2 regions of the Williamsia sp. R60 genome follow, and region 2 is predicted to be linked to the other one. Evidence: predicted binding sites of a transcription regulator. Region 2 holds the regulator's gene; the other holds the start of a gene.

Region 1 (7,435 bases), on a different contig from region 2:
GGTGTACCTCCGGCGATCTCGACCGATCCGGAGTCGGGTTTCACCAGCCCCATGATGGTCTTGAACAGTGTCGACTTGCCCGAACCGTTCATCCCGATCAGTCCGCAGATGCGCCCCGGCGCGATGTTGATGGAGACGTTGTCGAGGGCGTGTACGTCGCCGTAGAACACGCTGACCCCGTTGATCGCGATGGCGGGGGGCCCGTCGTGAGGGGTTCGGCCCGGCTGAGGCTGGGAAGGAAGTGTGGTCATTGGGATCCACCTCGGGTCAGTGCGTTGACGATCGTGTCGGAATCGTGGCGGATGAGGTCGAGATACGTCGGCACCGGGCCATCGGACTCGGACAGCGAGTCGACGTAGAGAACGCCCCCGAAGTCGGCGTCGGTGGCGCGCTCGACCTGGCGCATCACCGAATCACTCACGGTGGACTCGCAGAACACCGCGCGAATGTTGTTCGCGCGCACGAAGTCGATCGTGGACTGCAATTGCTTCGATGTGCCCTGCTGTTCGGCGTTCACGGGCCATACGTATTTCTCTTGCATACCGGTGTCACGGGCGAGGTACGAGAAAGCGCCTTCGCAGCTGACCAGCGCTCTGCTCTGCGGTGGCAGCTTGGCCAATTCGGAGACCATCCGGTCGTGGACCTCTTGCAACTGCGCCTTGTAGGTGACGGCATTCTGGCGGTACTCGGAAGCATGGTCGGGATCGAGTTCGGCGAGTGCCGATGCGATGTTGTCGGCGTACGTCTGGACGTTCAACGGGGACATCCAGGCGTGGGGGTTCGCGGTACCCGTTCCGGCGTCATCGCTGATGGGGATGGGCTCGACGCCCTTGCTGGCGACCACGTGTTCCACGTCGAGCCGGTCGACGAACTGCTCGAACCAGGCCTCCAGGTGCAGGCCGTTGTCGATGATGAGGTCCGCTTCCGCGGCCCGTCGCAGGTCGCCCGGTGTCGGTTCGTAGCCGTGGATCTCCGCGCCGGCCTTGGTCACGGACTCCACCCGGACTTCTGGCCCCGCGATGTTGGCGACGATGTCTTGGAGCACCGTGAACGTGGTCAGCACTGTCAGCCGACCGTCGTTGCGCTCGCGTTTGCCGACACACGCACTGAGGGCCAACACGCTCAGGGCGATGACGAACACCGAGGTCACCCGCACTACCCTGGACCGAGTTCGCATCCTCTCACCTTAGAGTTCGGGTACCCGAACTTTCAACTTCAACCGAGCGGCAGACTCACCCGTCCAGGAAGTCTGCGACCCCTTGCGGCCACTCGCGGAGTTGACCCGGGGTGTCGGCGACGCACAAGTGCGCCCCCGGGATGACGGTTGCCAACCGACGTGCGGTGGACAGCGGATGGCCCGGGTCTCCTGACCACGCGAGCACCAGGGTGGGTACTCGCAGTGCACGCAGCTCCACGTCCGCCGGCAGATCCGACCGCGCGGCGCCCCGCAGGACCGATGGCAGCAGGGATTCGGGCACAGCGATCGGTGTTCGGGCGTCGGCAAGACCCGACAACACCGCAGGCGGTGGTCCTGCGGAAGCTGCTTCGTAGGCGGCCAGCCCGCTGCGTTCGATGAGGTCGGCGCCTGCCCGGTAGGCGACAACGTGTGCGGCCCGGACCTGTCCGGCGGTCGGTGGGGTGGTCAACACGAGGTGGTGGAACCGGTGTGGTTCGGCGACCGCCGCCCACAGCAGCGTGGCTGTCCCCATGGACGAGCCGATCCCGGCGACCGGCTCGTCGGGGCTCACCGAGTCGAGGAGGCCGAGCAGGTCACGGCCGAGGTTCGGCCAGGTGTACTGCTCCGGATCGGCACCGCCCGTCGATCGGCCGTGGCCGCGGGCGTCGTACCGGATCAGCCGGTGATCGCGGGTGACCGGCGACCAATCGAACATGCCGACGATCTCCTGGGCGGTGGCGCTGGACGTCAGCCCATGCGCCCAGATGGCGGTCCGGCCTGACCTGGAGGCGTGGCCCGACTCTGTCCAGGCGAGTTCGGCGTCCCCGATCGCGGTGGTGTGGATGGATGCAGGCGGGCCGCTCACCGGCAGGCCGCCGTTATTTCGACCGCACCTTCTCGCCGAGAGCGTCAACCATCAGTCCCACACCGATGCCCAGCATCCAGACATCCTTGGCAAGCGCGGTGCCCTGCTGGGTGGGGGCCAGGGTGCCTGGTTCCCGCATGCCGGGGGTGTTCAGGTAGAGGCCGAGGAGACTCGCCGAGAAGGCGGTTAGACCCGCGCCCGCAACGGCGGTGGGGACGATGGGGAGCAACAACGCTGCTCCGAGTGCGATCTCGCCGGTCGAGACAAACCGAATGAACGCAGGTGGGCTGAGCTTGGTTGCCAGTGGGTATGTCCCGGCGGTGAGGCCGTGGAGCTGTGTGGCGGTTTCCTCGTCGGCCTGTCGCTTGGCCAGACCCGAACTGAGGATGAATGCGCCGGTGGCGACCCGGGTGGGGATGTGGCGAACTTTGAACTTCATGATGGCTCCTTTCGGCAGCATCCACTGCCTCAGCCGATGGTATTGCCCGACGGCACCTCAGTCAGGGCGAAGCGGAAGACCGGGTGATCGCGAGGTCGACCAAATCCCTTGCTGGCCCGTGCAACCCGCGATTTCGATCCCATACTGCGCGCAACACCCGAGGCATTGCGACGCCGGACACCTCGATGCGGACCAACTTGCCGTCCGCCAGCTCGGGCGCGACGGACAGACTGGACAGCACGCCCGGTGCGTCGGAACTGAGGACCGCGGCCTTGACAGCAGCTACCGACGTCAGCTCGAGCAACGGATCCGCGGCCTCACCGAGCGCCGCCTCGAAGGTGACTCGCGTGCCCGAACCGTGTTCACGTTGAACCAGCGGGGTGCGCATCAATTCGGCAGGAGAGATCGCGCGGCCGGCTCGCGCCCAGGGATGATCCGGCCGGGTGACCACCACCAGCTCGTCGTGCGCGACAGCCCGGTGATCCAGATGCGAATCGGTGTGTGGCCCTTCGACAAACCCCACGTCGACGGATCCTGCCAACACATCCCGGATGACATCGGCGGAGTTCATCGGCTGCACCCGTATCCGTGTCTCGGGGTGAAGGCGCCGGAGGGCCAGGGCCCAGGACGGAATCAGAATCTCGGCAACCGTCATCGAGGCCGCGACCGTGACCGTGGCGCGCTTGCTGCCCAGCAACGAGTCGATTCCGGCCGAGAACCGTTCCGCCGCGTCGAGCAGACCCGATGCCCACTCCAGGACTGCGACGCCTTCGGGCGTCAGCTCGGTGCCCGACGGCGACCTGCGGAAGAGCACCACACCCAGTTCGCGTTCCACGGCATGGACGCGTGCGCTGATTGCCTGCTGGCTGAGGTTCTGTTCGCGGGCGGCGGCGCTCATACTGCCTTGCCGTGCCACTGACACGACAACGTCGAGGGCGGAGAGGTCGGGGACTCGAGCGGGCAACACCATCTGTCGAGGCTACAAGCCTGACTTGTACCCGGACAACAACAAGCCCTCTACCTGTCTCGACGAGACGAGGTGACCATGAATCCATGACGCCGAACTGGTTCTCTGCAGTGATGGGCACGGGCATCGTGGCCACGTCGGGTGTGGCGTTGCACTCGGCCTGGCCGGCGATGGGAGTTCTCACCACCTCTTTCTGGGTGATCGCGCTGGCCGGCCTGGTGGTCGCGTCGTGCCTGTTCCTCGGCAAGGGGCCTGCCGATCACGCCGCGGACCCCGGTATGGCTCACTTCTACGGCGCCCCAGCCATGGCCTTGCTCACGGTCGGGGCCGGGACGGTCGAGCTCGGACCGCAGTTCGTCGGTGACTCAGCCGCAGTGTGGGTCGGCGGTGCGTTGTGGGCGGTGGGTACCGCCGCGGGCGTGTTCACAACCGTGTGGGTTCCATTTCGGACCATCACCGGTACGCAGAGTTCGGCGGACGGTGCCATGCCGAGTTGGTTGATGCCGGTGGTTCCGCCGATGGTGTCGGCAGCCACCGGCCCGTTGCTCCTCCCGCACCTGCCGCCCGGCGACATCCGATCAGGACTTCTCGCAACGTGTTACGCGCTGTTCGGGCTGACGTTGATTGTCGGGTTCTTGACGATGACGATGGTCTATTCGCGTCTCATCCATCGCGGACTGCCGTCTGTGCAGGTTGCACCGACGGTATGGATCATGCTCGGGATGATCGGCCAATCCATAGCAGCCGCAGTGTTACTCGGGTCGAGTGCCCACCTCGTGTTCGACGGCGAGCAGGCCTCGATCGCAAACGGTCTGCGCGTCTTCGGTATCGGCTACGGATTGGTCATGTCGGGGTTTGCAGGGTTCGTCTTTGTCCTCGCGGCGCTGATCACCGTGCACAACGTCCGACGGGGACTGACCTTCACGCCCACCTGGTGGAGCTTCACCTTTCCGATCGGCACGTGCGTGACCGGTTTGGCATCACTTGCCGTTGCGGTGGGGTCGACACCCTTGCGCGTCATTGCTGCAGCGTTGTTCGCGCTACTGCTGATCACGTGGGTTGTGGTGGCGGGATGGAGTTCGGTCTACCTGCGAAGAACAACCATTCAGCGACAGCACTTTTCACGTCTCGAAGTCGCCAACGCATGTGGCCCTGATCGTGCTCCTGAGCCGGCCCGTGTTGGTAGGGCTGTCGCCTGACCTGTGCCAGTCGGGCAGGCGACAGCCCCTGAACGCGGTTTCACACTATGGAGTTGTCAGGGTGCGTCCGCGGTCCCGGCGATGTGTCGGGTGCGGTGTTTCGCGGTGCGGTGCTGGTTCGCGTGAGTCAGGCAGCCTGAGTCAGGCTGCGTGGGTGAGGGTTCGGCGGTTGTAGGCCGGTAGTGGTTGTCGGGTGGGGTCGATGTCGGCGGGCGGGATGAGCCAGGGATGTCCGTCGGCGCCCATGACGATGTCCCAGTCGGTGTGATGCACGGCCCGATGGCACGTCCGGCACAACAGACACCCATTCGCGAGGGTGGTGGGTCCGCCGTCGGCCCAGTGCACGATGTGGTGGCAGTCTGACCAGGTTGCTGGTGCCCCGCATTTGATGCAGCAGGTATCGCGGATCAGGATTGCTTTGCGCACTGGCCCGGTGAACAAACGCTTGGGTGGACTCAGGTCGATCGGCACCTGCTGCCCGTCGAGGGTGATCGAGGTGATCACTGCATCACACGCAGCTGCTGCCGCTACCGCTTCGGTGACCGGACCCATCCACCGCAACACGGCCCGGTCGGGGTGATCCGCCGGAACCGTGACGGCCACTTCCGTTCTCGGCGCCGACACCAAACCCTGCCCACCACCGCCACAATCAAGCAGTTGGTGCAGGGCGTCAGCGCGTCGTTGCGTCGGTGTGCGAGCATCGGCGCTCCCGTCCGGTTCAGGTCGCGGCCTGGACCACACGTCCAGCGCGGACATCATCTTCTCTGCGGTCACCGCATCAACATCAAACCTGCCCGATAGCCGGCCATCGTCAGTGATGACGTAGTCCAGAGTGTTCAACGAAACGTCTTCGGCGGCCGGCACCCCACCCGACTCCCCGGCGACCTCGTTACCTATCGCCCGGGCAATCCGGCCGATCTCGGCGGGGGGTGCACCAGAGATCGCATGAGCCACGAGTTTCCGCTCGACCTCACACCGGAAGTCGTCGCTCATCACACCCACCATGCGGCCGCGCACATGACTGATGCCCCGAACAATTGCGTCGACGTGCTCAGCGGAGAGGAACCCGTCCCGAAAGTATCCGGCTGTACGCTCCAACCCCGCCAGGCCGGTCCCGATCCGTAGCCATCGTGCCGCCACCGCTGGGGCGGCACCGTTGGCCTGCACCACCTTCGAGGTTGTCGAACCCATCCGTTTGGCCACACCCAGGCGGTCGATGATCGCCGCACCGGCCGCCAACCGCGCATCCACAGCATTACGCAGGGTGATCAGATCTTTCACCACCGCCACCACCCCGGCCGGATCATCCGGAAACTCCACCCCGATGACCTCATCAACCACATCGAGAACAGCCATCACCACACCCCCTCCAAGACAACAACATTGGGACAGCCGATCACAATGGTGGCGTAGTCACACGTATCTCAGAGTCAGGTCTTGCGGACGATCAGCTTGGAATCAGTCTAGATACTCGAACACACATTCGATAGTCATATGTTCAGATGAAACCGGCCGGGAACCCGCGCACAGGCGAGAACGTCAAAGGCGGGAAGACGATGAGCATCTACGAAAACTGAAGCAGGAGAGCCTTTATGAACAGTCTGAGGAGCCAAAGCGCTGTACATCCACCTGGCAATCGGCGGGTCGCGTGTGTCAACCCGCGATGGGCGCAGAGGCCTCGGGGTAGTCCACCCGGTGATGGCAACCCCGCGACTCTTTTCGGGCCAAAGCGCCGGCGACCACCAATCGTGCGGTGGCGGTCAGGGCAGCATCTTCGTGGTCGGCACCATCCAGCAGTGGCCGACGCGGCACCGCGTCGAGGTGGTCGGCGAGAGCCATCAGCCCTGAATGGTCGCGAGATAGGGCCGCGCTCGCGGACATTCGGTCCTGGAGGTCTCGACGTGGGGCGACAGGTGCGTCGAGCTCGGTCGCGACGTCCGGTCGCGAAGCGTCTGGGTGTCCGGCTCGGCCGGCGGCTGCCCGCGCGACCCGCAGTCCCATCACCAGTCCTTCGAGCAAACTGTTGGACGCCAAACGATTTGCACCATGCAGGCCTGTCCGGGCGACTTCGCCTGCGGCAAACAACCCAGGAACGGTGGTGGCGCCCTCGGTATCGGTGACAACACCTCCACAGAGATAATGAGCGCCGGGCACCACCGGGATGAGGTCGGTGGTGGGGTCGATGCCGATTGCTGCGACACCGGCGGTGACCGTGGGGAAGCGGCGGCCGAAGTCCGCGATGTGACGGGCGTCGAGGTAGACGCAGCGGTGGCCGGTGCGCGCCATGGCGGCACCGACGGCATTGGCGACCACGTCGCGCGGAGCGAGATCGCCGAGGGGGTGTACGCCTTCGGTGACCGAATTGCCTTCGCTGTCAACGAGTTTTGCGCCCTCGCCGCGTAGGGCCTCGGTGATGAGTGTGCGCCTGCCGCGCTGACCGGGGCGGTACAGCATCGTGGGATGGAATTGGATGAACTCCATGTCCGAGACCGCCGCACCAACCTTGTGCGCCAGGGCGATGCCGTCACCCGTCGAACCGAGGGGGTTGGTGGTGGCCGCATAGAGGTGCCCGACCCCGCCGGTCGCGAGAATCACCGTGGGCGCCAAAATGTCTCGGAAGGAGCCACCGGAGCGTCCGACGCGCACCCCGACCGCTGTGCCGTGCTGGTCCTGCAGGATCTGCTGGGCATACGATTCGTCGAGCACGGTGATGGTGGGTTGGGCGAGCGCGCGCACCGCCAGGGACCGTTGCACCTGCGCTCCGGTGGCGTCGCCGCCGGCGTGAATG
Region 2 (7,435 bases):
CCGGTGTCCGAGGCCCGCAATGCCATCGCCGAGGCGATCTCGGAGCACCAAGTTGTTGTCGTCGCCGGTGAAACCGGTTCCGGTAAGACCACACAGCTTCCCAAGATCTGTCTCGAGCTGGGGCGCGGACTGGCCGGCAAGATCGGTCACACTCAGCCTCGCCGACTCGCTGCGCGGTCGGTTGCCGAACGGATCGCCGAGGAAACCGGGACCGACCTCGGCGGCGTCATCGGATATTCGGTGCGCTTCACCGACAAGGCAGGCGACGACACGCTGGTCAAGGTGATGACCGACGGCATACTGCTGCGTGAATTGTCCCAGGACCGGATGCTCCGCGAGTACGACACCCTGATCATCGATGAGGCCCACGAGCGAAGCCTCAACATCGACTTCATCCTCGGCTACCTCAAGCAACTGCTGCCACGCCGCCCCGACCTGAAGATCATCATCACCTCGGCGACCATCGAACCCGGCCGGTTCGCCGACCACTTCGCGACCGATGACGCGCCGGTGCCGATCATCGAGGTGTCCGGCCGCACCTATCCGGTGGAGATCCGCTATCGCCCACTCGTGGTCGATGACGAGGACGAAGCCGACCTCGATCAGCTACAGGCCATCGGGGCCGCCGTCGACGAGCTGTGTTCTCACGGCCCAGGCGACATCCTGGTGTTCCTGCCCACCGAACGCGAGATCACCGATACCGCGAAATCGCTTGCGCACCTTGAATCCCGTGGCATCGAGATCGTCCCGCTGTTCGCCCGACTGTCGGCGGCAGACCAGCACAAGGTGTTCTCCAGTCACCGAGGTCGGCGAATCGTGTTGTCCACCAACGTTGCCGAGACATCGCTGACCGTGCCGGGAATCCACTACGTCATCGACGCCGGCACCGCCCGGATGTCGCGCTACTCCACGCGCACCAAGGTGCAGCGGCTGCCGATCGAGCCGATTTCGCAGGCCAGCGCACGGCAGCGGGCGGGGCGGTGTGGCCGCGTGGCCGCAGGTGTGTGCATCCGGCTCTACAGCGAAGAGGACTTCGAGAGCAGGCCCGAGTACACCGAGCCCGAGATCCTGCGCACCAACCTCGCGTCGGTGATCCTCACGATGACCTCTCTGGGGCTCGGCGACGTCGGCCGGTTCCCGTTTGTACAGCCGCCGGATCAGCGGGCGATCCGAGACGGCCAGCAACTACTGGACGAACTCGGGGCGCTCGAACCTGCCTCGGCCGACAACCCCGTGCGCCGACTCACCCCGATCGGACGGTCGCTCGCTCGCATACCTGTCGATCCGCGGCTGGCGCGCATGCTGGTCGAGGCCGACAAACAGGGCGTGGTCGGCCCGATGCTCGTGTTGGCGGCCGCACTGTCGATTCCGGACGTACGCGAGCGACCGGCCGAGCATCGCCAGGCGGCCGATGCCTCGCATGCACGCTTCGCTGCTCCGGGGTCTGAGTTCCTGACCCTGCTGAATCTGTGGACCTACCTGGATGAACTCCGCTCGGAGTTGTCGTCGAACCAGTTCCGGAAGCGGTGCGGTCGAGAGTATCTGCACAGCTTGCGAATCCGCGAATGGCGAGACCTGCACGCGCAGCTGGTCCGGATCGCCAAGGACCTCGGGTGGTCGGTTCCTGCGACGGTGACCGCACCCGACCATGAATCGCCATCGGCGGCATCGATTCATCAATCCATCCTGTCCGGTCTACTCAGCCAGATCGGCGTCCGCGAGGGGGACGCCAAGGAGTTCCTGGGCGCTCGCGGCACGAAGTTCATGATCTTTCCCGGATCTCATCTCTCGTCGAAACCACCACGGTTCGTGATGGCGGCCGAGATCGTGGAGACCTCTCGGCTCTGGGCGCGTACCGCCGCCCGCATAGAACCGGAATGGGCCGAGCGCCTGGCCGAGCACCTCGTCAAACGTCAATACAGCGAGCCTCATTGGTCCGGGAAACACTCAGCGGCCATGGCCTACGAGCGGGTCACCCTCTACGGCGTCCCGCTGGTCACCAAACGACGGGTGAACTACGGCTCGATCGATCCCGCGGTTGCCCGCGAGTTGTTCATCCGCCACGCGCTCGTGGAGGGTGACTGGCGTACACAACACCCGTTCTTCCACCGCAATCGCGCGTTGCTCGAGGACGCAGAGGAGTCGGTGCATCGGGTGAGGCGCACCGACGTCATCGTCGACGACGACCAGCTCTTCGCCTTCTACGACCGACACATCGGCGGAGAAGTGGTGTCGGGCAGACACTTCGACACGTGGTGGAAGACCGCACGCAAAGCTGACCCCACCTTGCTGGATCTGGATCCCGCCGACCTCGTGGCCGACACTGCCGCCACCGACCCGGCCGGTTTTCCCGACCACTGGCGTCAGGGAGACACGAGTTATGCCTTGAGATACCGGTTCGAGCCCGGCACCGTCGATGACGGCGTGAGTGTGCTCATCCCGTTGTCGCTGCTCGTGCGTGCCCGGCCCTCTGGGTTCGACTGGCTGGTCCCCGGCATGCGCTTGGAGCTGATCACCGAGCTGATCCGCACCCTGCCGAAATCCCTACGGCGGCAAGTGGGACCGGCCCCCGACCTGGCCGCGCGAATACTGGAGTCGGTGACACCGAGGAGCAAACCTGTCACCGAGGCGGTGGCCGCCGAGATCCGTGTGCGCACAGGTGTTGACGTCGCAGCGTCAGATCTACGACTGGCCGCACTCCCCGACCACCTGCGGATGACCTTCACCGCCGTCACCACCGACGGCGAAGTTCTCGGACGTTCCAAGTCGCTGCGCGAACTGCAGGATCGACTGGCCGGTAGATCTCGCGCGGCTCTGGAGAGTGAGGCCGGCACCGCATCCCGACCTGTGGCCACCACGTGGACCGCGGACACCTTCGGAGACATCAGCCGCACATTGCGCAGTTCTGTTGCCGGCCAAGACATCACAAGCTATCCCGCCCTGACCCGCCGGGGCAGTGGTTTCACGGTGGTCGCCGTGCCCACCCAGGCCGAGCAGGCTGCGAACATGTACGACGCTGTTGTCGAGATGATCGTCTCCAGCGTTCCGCCACTACGACCGTCGGTGACTTCGACTCTGAGCACCGCGGAGCGACTCGCCCTCAGCCAGAGCCCCTACCCGGACACCGCTGCTCTTCTGGCCGATTGCGTTCGGGCTGCCGTGGTGGACCTTGTACCCAACCCGCCGAATGTCTGGACGCCAAGCGAATTCGCTGCACTTCGGGAAAATGTGGCCCGCCAGGCAACCGGGAGGGCAACGGAGAAACTACGCAGGGTGGCGACGATCCTGACCCGCGTGGCGCCCCTACGAACGGCGATTACCGCGGCCGGCAGATCGATCGCCGCCGACGACGTGCGGGACCAGCTGGACGAGCTGCTGTTCGACGGATTCGTCTCTGCGACACGCGACGAACACCTCGCGGAGATCCCCCGCTACCTCGATGCTGCGAGGTCGAGGCTCGAACAGCTCCCGGCAGGCGCCGCTCGCGATGCCCAGGCGATGGCGGCCATCGACCGGGTGGTGTCGGCGTGGACTGATCACCTGCGACACGTGCCGCCCGGTCGCCGGGACGCAGTCAACGAGCAAGCTGGATGGATCGTCGAAGAACTGAGAGTCGGATTGTTCGCACAGCACCTGCGTACTGCGTATCCCGTGTCGGAGAAACGGGCGATCAAGGCCATCCGGGAACTGCGCTGATCCGGCGGCACCACTGCCGGACGAAAGGCGGTCAGGGTTTGGCCGCTCGCAGATCGTCGATCTCTTTCTGGAAGTCTTCGACTGAGTCGAACGAGCGATACACCGACGCAAAGCGAAGGTAAGCGACCTCGTCGAGATCCCGTAACGGGCCCAGGATCGCCAGGCCCACTTCGTTGCTGGGAACTTCGGCCGATCCTGAGGCGCGGACGGCCTCTTCGACCTGCTGCGCGAGCAGGTGCAGCCGGTCATCGTCGACCGCACGGCCCTGGCAGGCGCGCCTCACGCCCCTCATCACCTTCTCGCGACTGAAGGGTTCGGTGACGCCGTTGCGTTTGACGACCGCAAGGACTGCGCTCTCCACCGTGGTGAACCGCCGTCCGCATTGCGAGCAGGCCCGCCGACGACGAATCGCCTGGCCCTCGTCGGCCACCCGTGAGTCGACGACCCGCGTGTCCTCGTTCTTGCAAAACGGGCAGTGCATGCAGGGTTCCTCGGACGTCAGCGGCCCCGTCGGAATGACCGGACACTCTGTTGTAGAGGATACCGCCCGGCCGATTGCTTGCCCCAGCACTGCAGCTACCGCGCGTAGATCGGCGTCACCAGGGATTGCCCGGGCGACAACGCTGAATTGCTCATCGCGTTGAGGTCCATGATCTTCTCCACCACCGCTTCGGTCGGCATCTCGGGAGCGATTCGAGAGGCGATGTCGCCCAACGATTCTCCTGACTGCACGTGGACGACCGCCGTCCCGGTGTTCGCCGGAGCGGCACCGCTCTCGACAACCCGGCCGAAGAACATGAGGAACAACACGAGCATCATCAGGCCGATTCCGACCACGGCGGCCCCGGCCCAGGCACGTCGGCGGAAATACACATCGCGCTCGACGACGGCAGCCGACGGTGCGTAACTGCCAGGCTCGGAGCAGCCCACCACAACACGGCGGTCTGCGGCGAGCCTGCGGTCGGCCGGCCGGCGAGTACTGTCGACACGCGCTCGCGCCGTGCGGGTGTACTGATCGGAGGCGACGGGCCCACCGACTCGGGCGAGCCGGCGACGGGGCCGCTCAGCGGCCGGGCGGCTGATGGTGGTGGCTGCAGTCATTGTTCGATCCTCGGGTCAACAGTTCGATCACTCGTTCGATTGAACGAATGTTCGAGTTGTATCACGGGGGTCCGACACACGCCACGCCCAATCGAACAAATGTTTGAGAGTTGTGACAGATTGCATTAGCGTGATCCCCATAATCCAACGAACAACGTGTGCGTTTTCTTCTCTCGACAGCTACGACACCTTGGCCGGACACCGTACGAACTGGAGGACCTGATGGCCGATACGACAGACACCCGGACGCCGCCGGACGCGGCGGCCGCGACGGTGGTCACTTCCGAACCGCTGGCCGAGGGGTCGCTGACCCCGCGCCAGAAAGCCGTACTGGAGGTGATCCGGGCGTCGGTCCGCGAACGCGGCTATCCCCCGTCAATCCGCGAGATCGGTGATGCCGTCGGCCTCACCTCCACGTCGTCGGTCGCTCATCAGCTCCGCACCCTCGAGCGCAAAGGATTCCTCCAGCGCGAGAACAACCGTCCCCGGGCGGTCAACATCCAGGACACCGACCTCAATCCGGCCACGGCGGCCGGCCAGGTCCAGGTACCCGACGAATCCCTGCCGACACCGACGTTCGTTCCGGTCCTCGGCCGCATCGCGGCCGGCGGGCCGATCCTGGCCGAGGAAGCCGTCGAAGACGTGTTCCCGCTACCGAAAGAGCTTGTCGGTGAAGGATCTTTGTTCCTCCTGCGGGTGGTCGGCGAGTCAATGATCGATGCCGCCATCTGTGACGGCGACTGGGTGGTCGTCAGGCAGCAGAATGTCGCAGACAACGGCGACATCGTTGCGGCCATGATCGACGGGGAGGCGACCGTCAAGACGTTCAAACGCACCAAGGATGCGGTGTGGCTGATGCCGCACAACCCGGTGTTCGACCCCATCCCCGGCGACAACGCCGTTGTGTTGGGCAAAGTCGTCACGGTGATGCGGCGCCTCTGAGGCGTCCGGCAACATCCTCGGCAACCGAACAAACGCGGGTACTACGCAGACACGAGTGGGGTGCACCTTCCGGTGCACCCCACTTCGCGTAGTTATGAAACGTACTCAGACCCCGAGGCTTCGGCCGATGACTTCCTTCATGATCTCGGTGGTGCCGCCGTAGATGGTCTGCACGCGTGAATCGAGGAAGGCCTTGGCCACCGAGTACTCACGCATGTAGCCGTAGCCGCCGTGCAGTTGCAGGCAACGATCGATGAGGTGGACCTGGTTCTCGGTGGCGTAGTACTTCGCCATCGCCGCGTCCGGAACGGTGAGCTTCTTCTCGTTCAGCAGTTCGATACACCGATCGACGAACACACGGGTGGTAGCGGTGGACGTCGCCAGTTCGGCGAGCAGGAACCGCGAGTTCTGGAAGCTACCGATCGGGCGGCCAAATGCCTTGCGGTCCTTCGTGTACTGGATTGTCGTCTCGAGAACCGACTCCATGGCACCGGCCGCCACAACAGCGATCGACAGGCGCTCGCGCGGGAGGTTCTGCATCAGGTAGATGAAGCCCATGCCCTCCTCGCCCAGGAGGTTCTCGGCGGGCACCTTGACGTTGTCGAAGCTCAGCTCGGCGGTGTCCTGCGCCTTCATCCCGACCTTGTCGAGATTGCGGCCGCGTTCGAATCCCTCCATACCGCGCTCGACCACCAGCAGGCTGAACCCCTTCGCACCGGCCTCGGGGTCGGTGCGGGCCACCACGATGACGAGGTCCGCGTTGATGCCGTTGGTGATGAACGTCTTGGAACCGTTCAGCACCCAGTTGTCGCCGTCTTTCTTGGCGTTGGTCTTGATGCCCTGGAGATCGGACCCGGTGCCGGGCTCGGTCATCGCGATCGCGGTGATCAGCTCACCGGAGACGAAGCCGGGCAGCCAGCGTGCCTTCTGCTCGTCATTGCAGAGGTCGAGCAGGTACGGCGCCACCACGTCGTTGTGCAGCGCGAAGCCGATACCGCTGTAGCCGCCGCGGACGGTCTCTTCGTCGATGATGGTGTTGTAACGGAAGTCGTCGACTCCCCCGCCGCCGAACTCCTCGGGCGCCTCCACCGCGAGGAATCCGTTCTTGCCTGCTTCGACCCAGACATCCCGGTCCACCAGGTTCTGCTCTTCCCAGCGTTCGTGGTTCGGCGCCACGTGCTGTTCGAGGAAGCTCCGGTACGAATCGCGGAAGAGAAGGTGCTCGGGCTCGAAAAGGGTGCGTTCCATCGTCAGGTCTCCATTACAGGTGGCATTGGTTGGATATCCAACTGTAACCGGATTCTACATCTGGCCCAAAGCTGCAGTTCGGAGGGCTATTCGGCTGACTCGGGAATGGCCAGAGATGCCAGCTGGCGCGACAGCGCGGCAGGCACCGTGGCGGTGATCGCAGTCCCGTCCGCCTCGTGACGTTCGGTCAATACGTCACCCTCGGCATGGATCCGGGACACGAGGTCGCCACGCTCATACGGCACCCGGACACTGACGTGCACGTCGTTCCTGGCCACCGACTCCCGGATGCGATCGAGGAGTACGTCGATGCCCTCGCCGGTGGCCGCCGAGATGAACACAGCTGTCGAGAACAGCCCTTTGAGCTGCGCCAGTACCAGCGGGTCGGCGGCATCAATCTTGTTGATCACGAGCAGTTCGGGCGGAGCTGTTGCATTCTCCTCCTCGA

What was found. The regulator LexA, encoded in region 2, represses DNA repair genes until DNA is damaged. The targets are predictions, from matches to a motif close to CGAACANNTGTTCG.
Region 1: the regulator LexA is predicted to act here: its motif matches at 6,120-6,133, upstream of ACVWY6_RS14305 (DUF222 domain-containing protein).

Annotation. Positions count from the first base shown of each region.
Region 1 covers NZ_JBSSGR010000003.1:210,424-217,858, reverse strand. The annotation lists gene ACVWY6_RS14335 (metal ABC transporter ATP-binding protein) at 1-251, opposite strand, end outside; gene ACVWY6_RS14330 (metal ABC transporter substrate-binding protein) at 248-1,177, opposite strand; gene ACVWY6_RS14325 (alpha/beta fold hydrolase) at 1,233-2,042, opposite strand; gene ACVWY6_RS14320 (hypothetical protein) at 2,056-2,481, opposite strand; gene ACVWY6_RS14315 (LysR family transcriptional regulator) at 2,543-3,451, opposite strand; gene ACVWY6_RS14310 (TDT family transporter) at 3,535-4,647, shown strand; gene ACVWY6_RS14305 (DUF222 domain-containing protein) at 4,789-6,003, opposite strand; gene nadB (L-aspartate oxidase) at 6,301-7,435, opposite strand, start outside.
Region 2 covers NZ_JBSSGR010000004.1:272,672-280,106, reverse strand. The annotation lists gene hrpA (ATP-dependent RNA helicase HrpA) at 1-3,696, shown strand, start outside; gene nrdR (transcriptional regulator NrdR) at 3,728-4,177, opposite strand; gene ACVWY6_RS20220 (LysM peptidoglycan-binding domain-containing protein) at 4,273-4,797, opposite strand; gene lexA (transcriptional repressor LexA) at 5,020-5,739, shown strand; gene ACVWY6_RS20210 (acyl-CoA dehydrogenase family protein) at 5,845-6,987, opposite strand; gene hflX (GTPase HflX) at 7,074-7,435, opposite strand, start outside.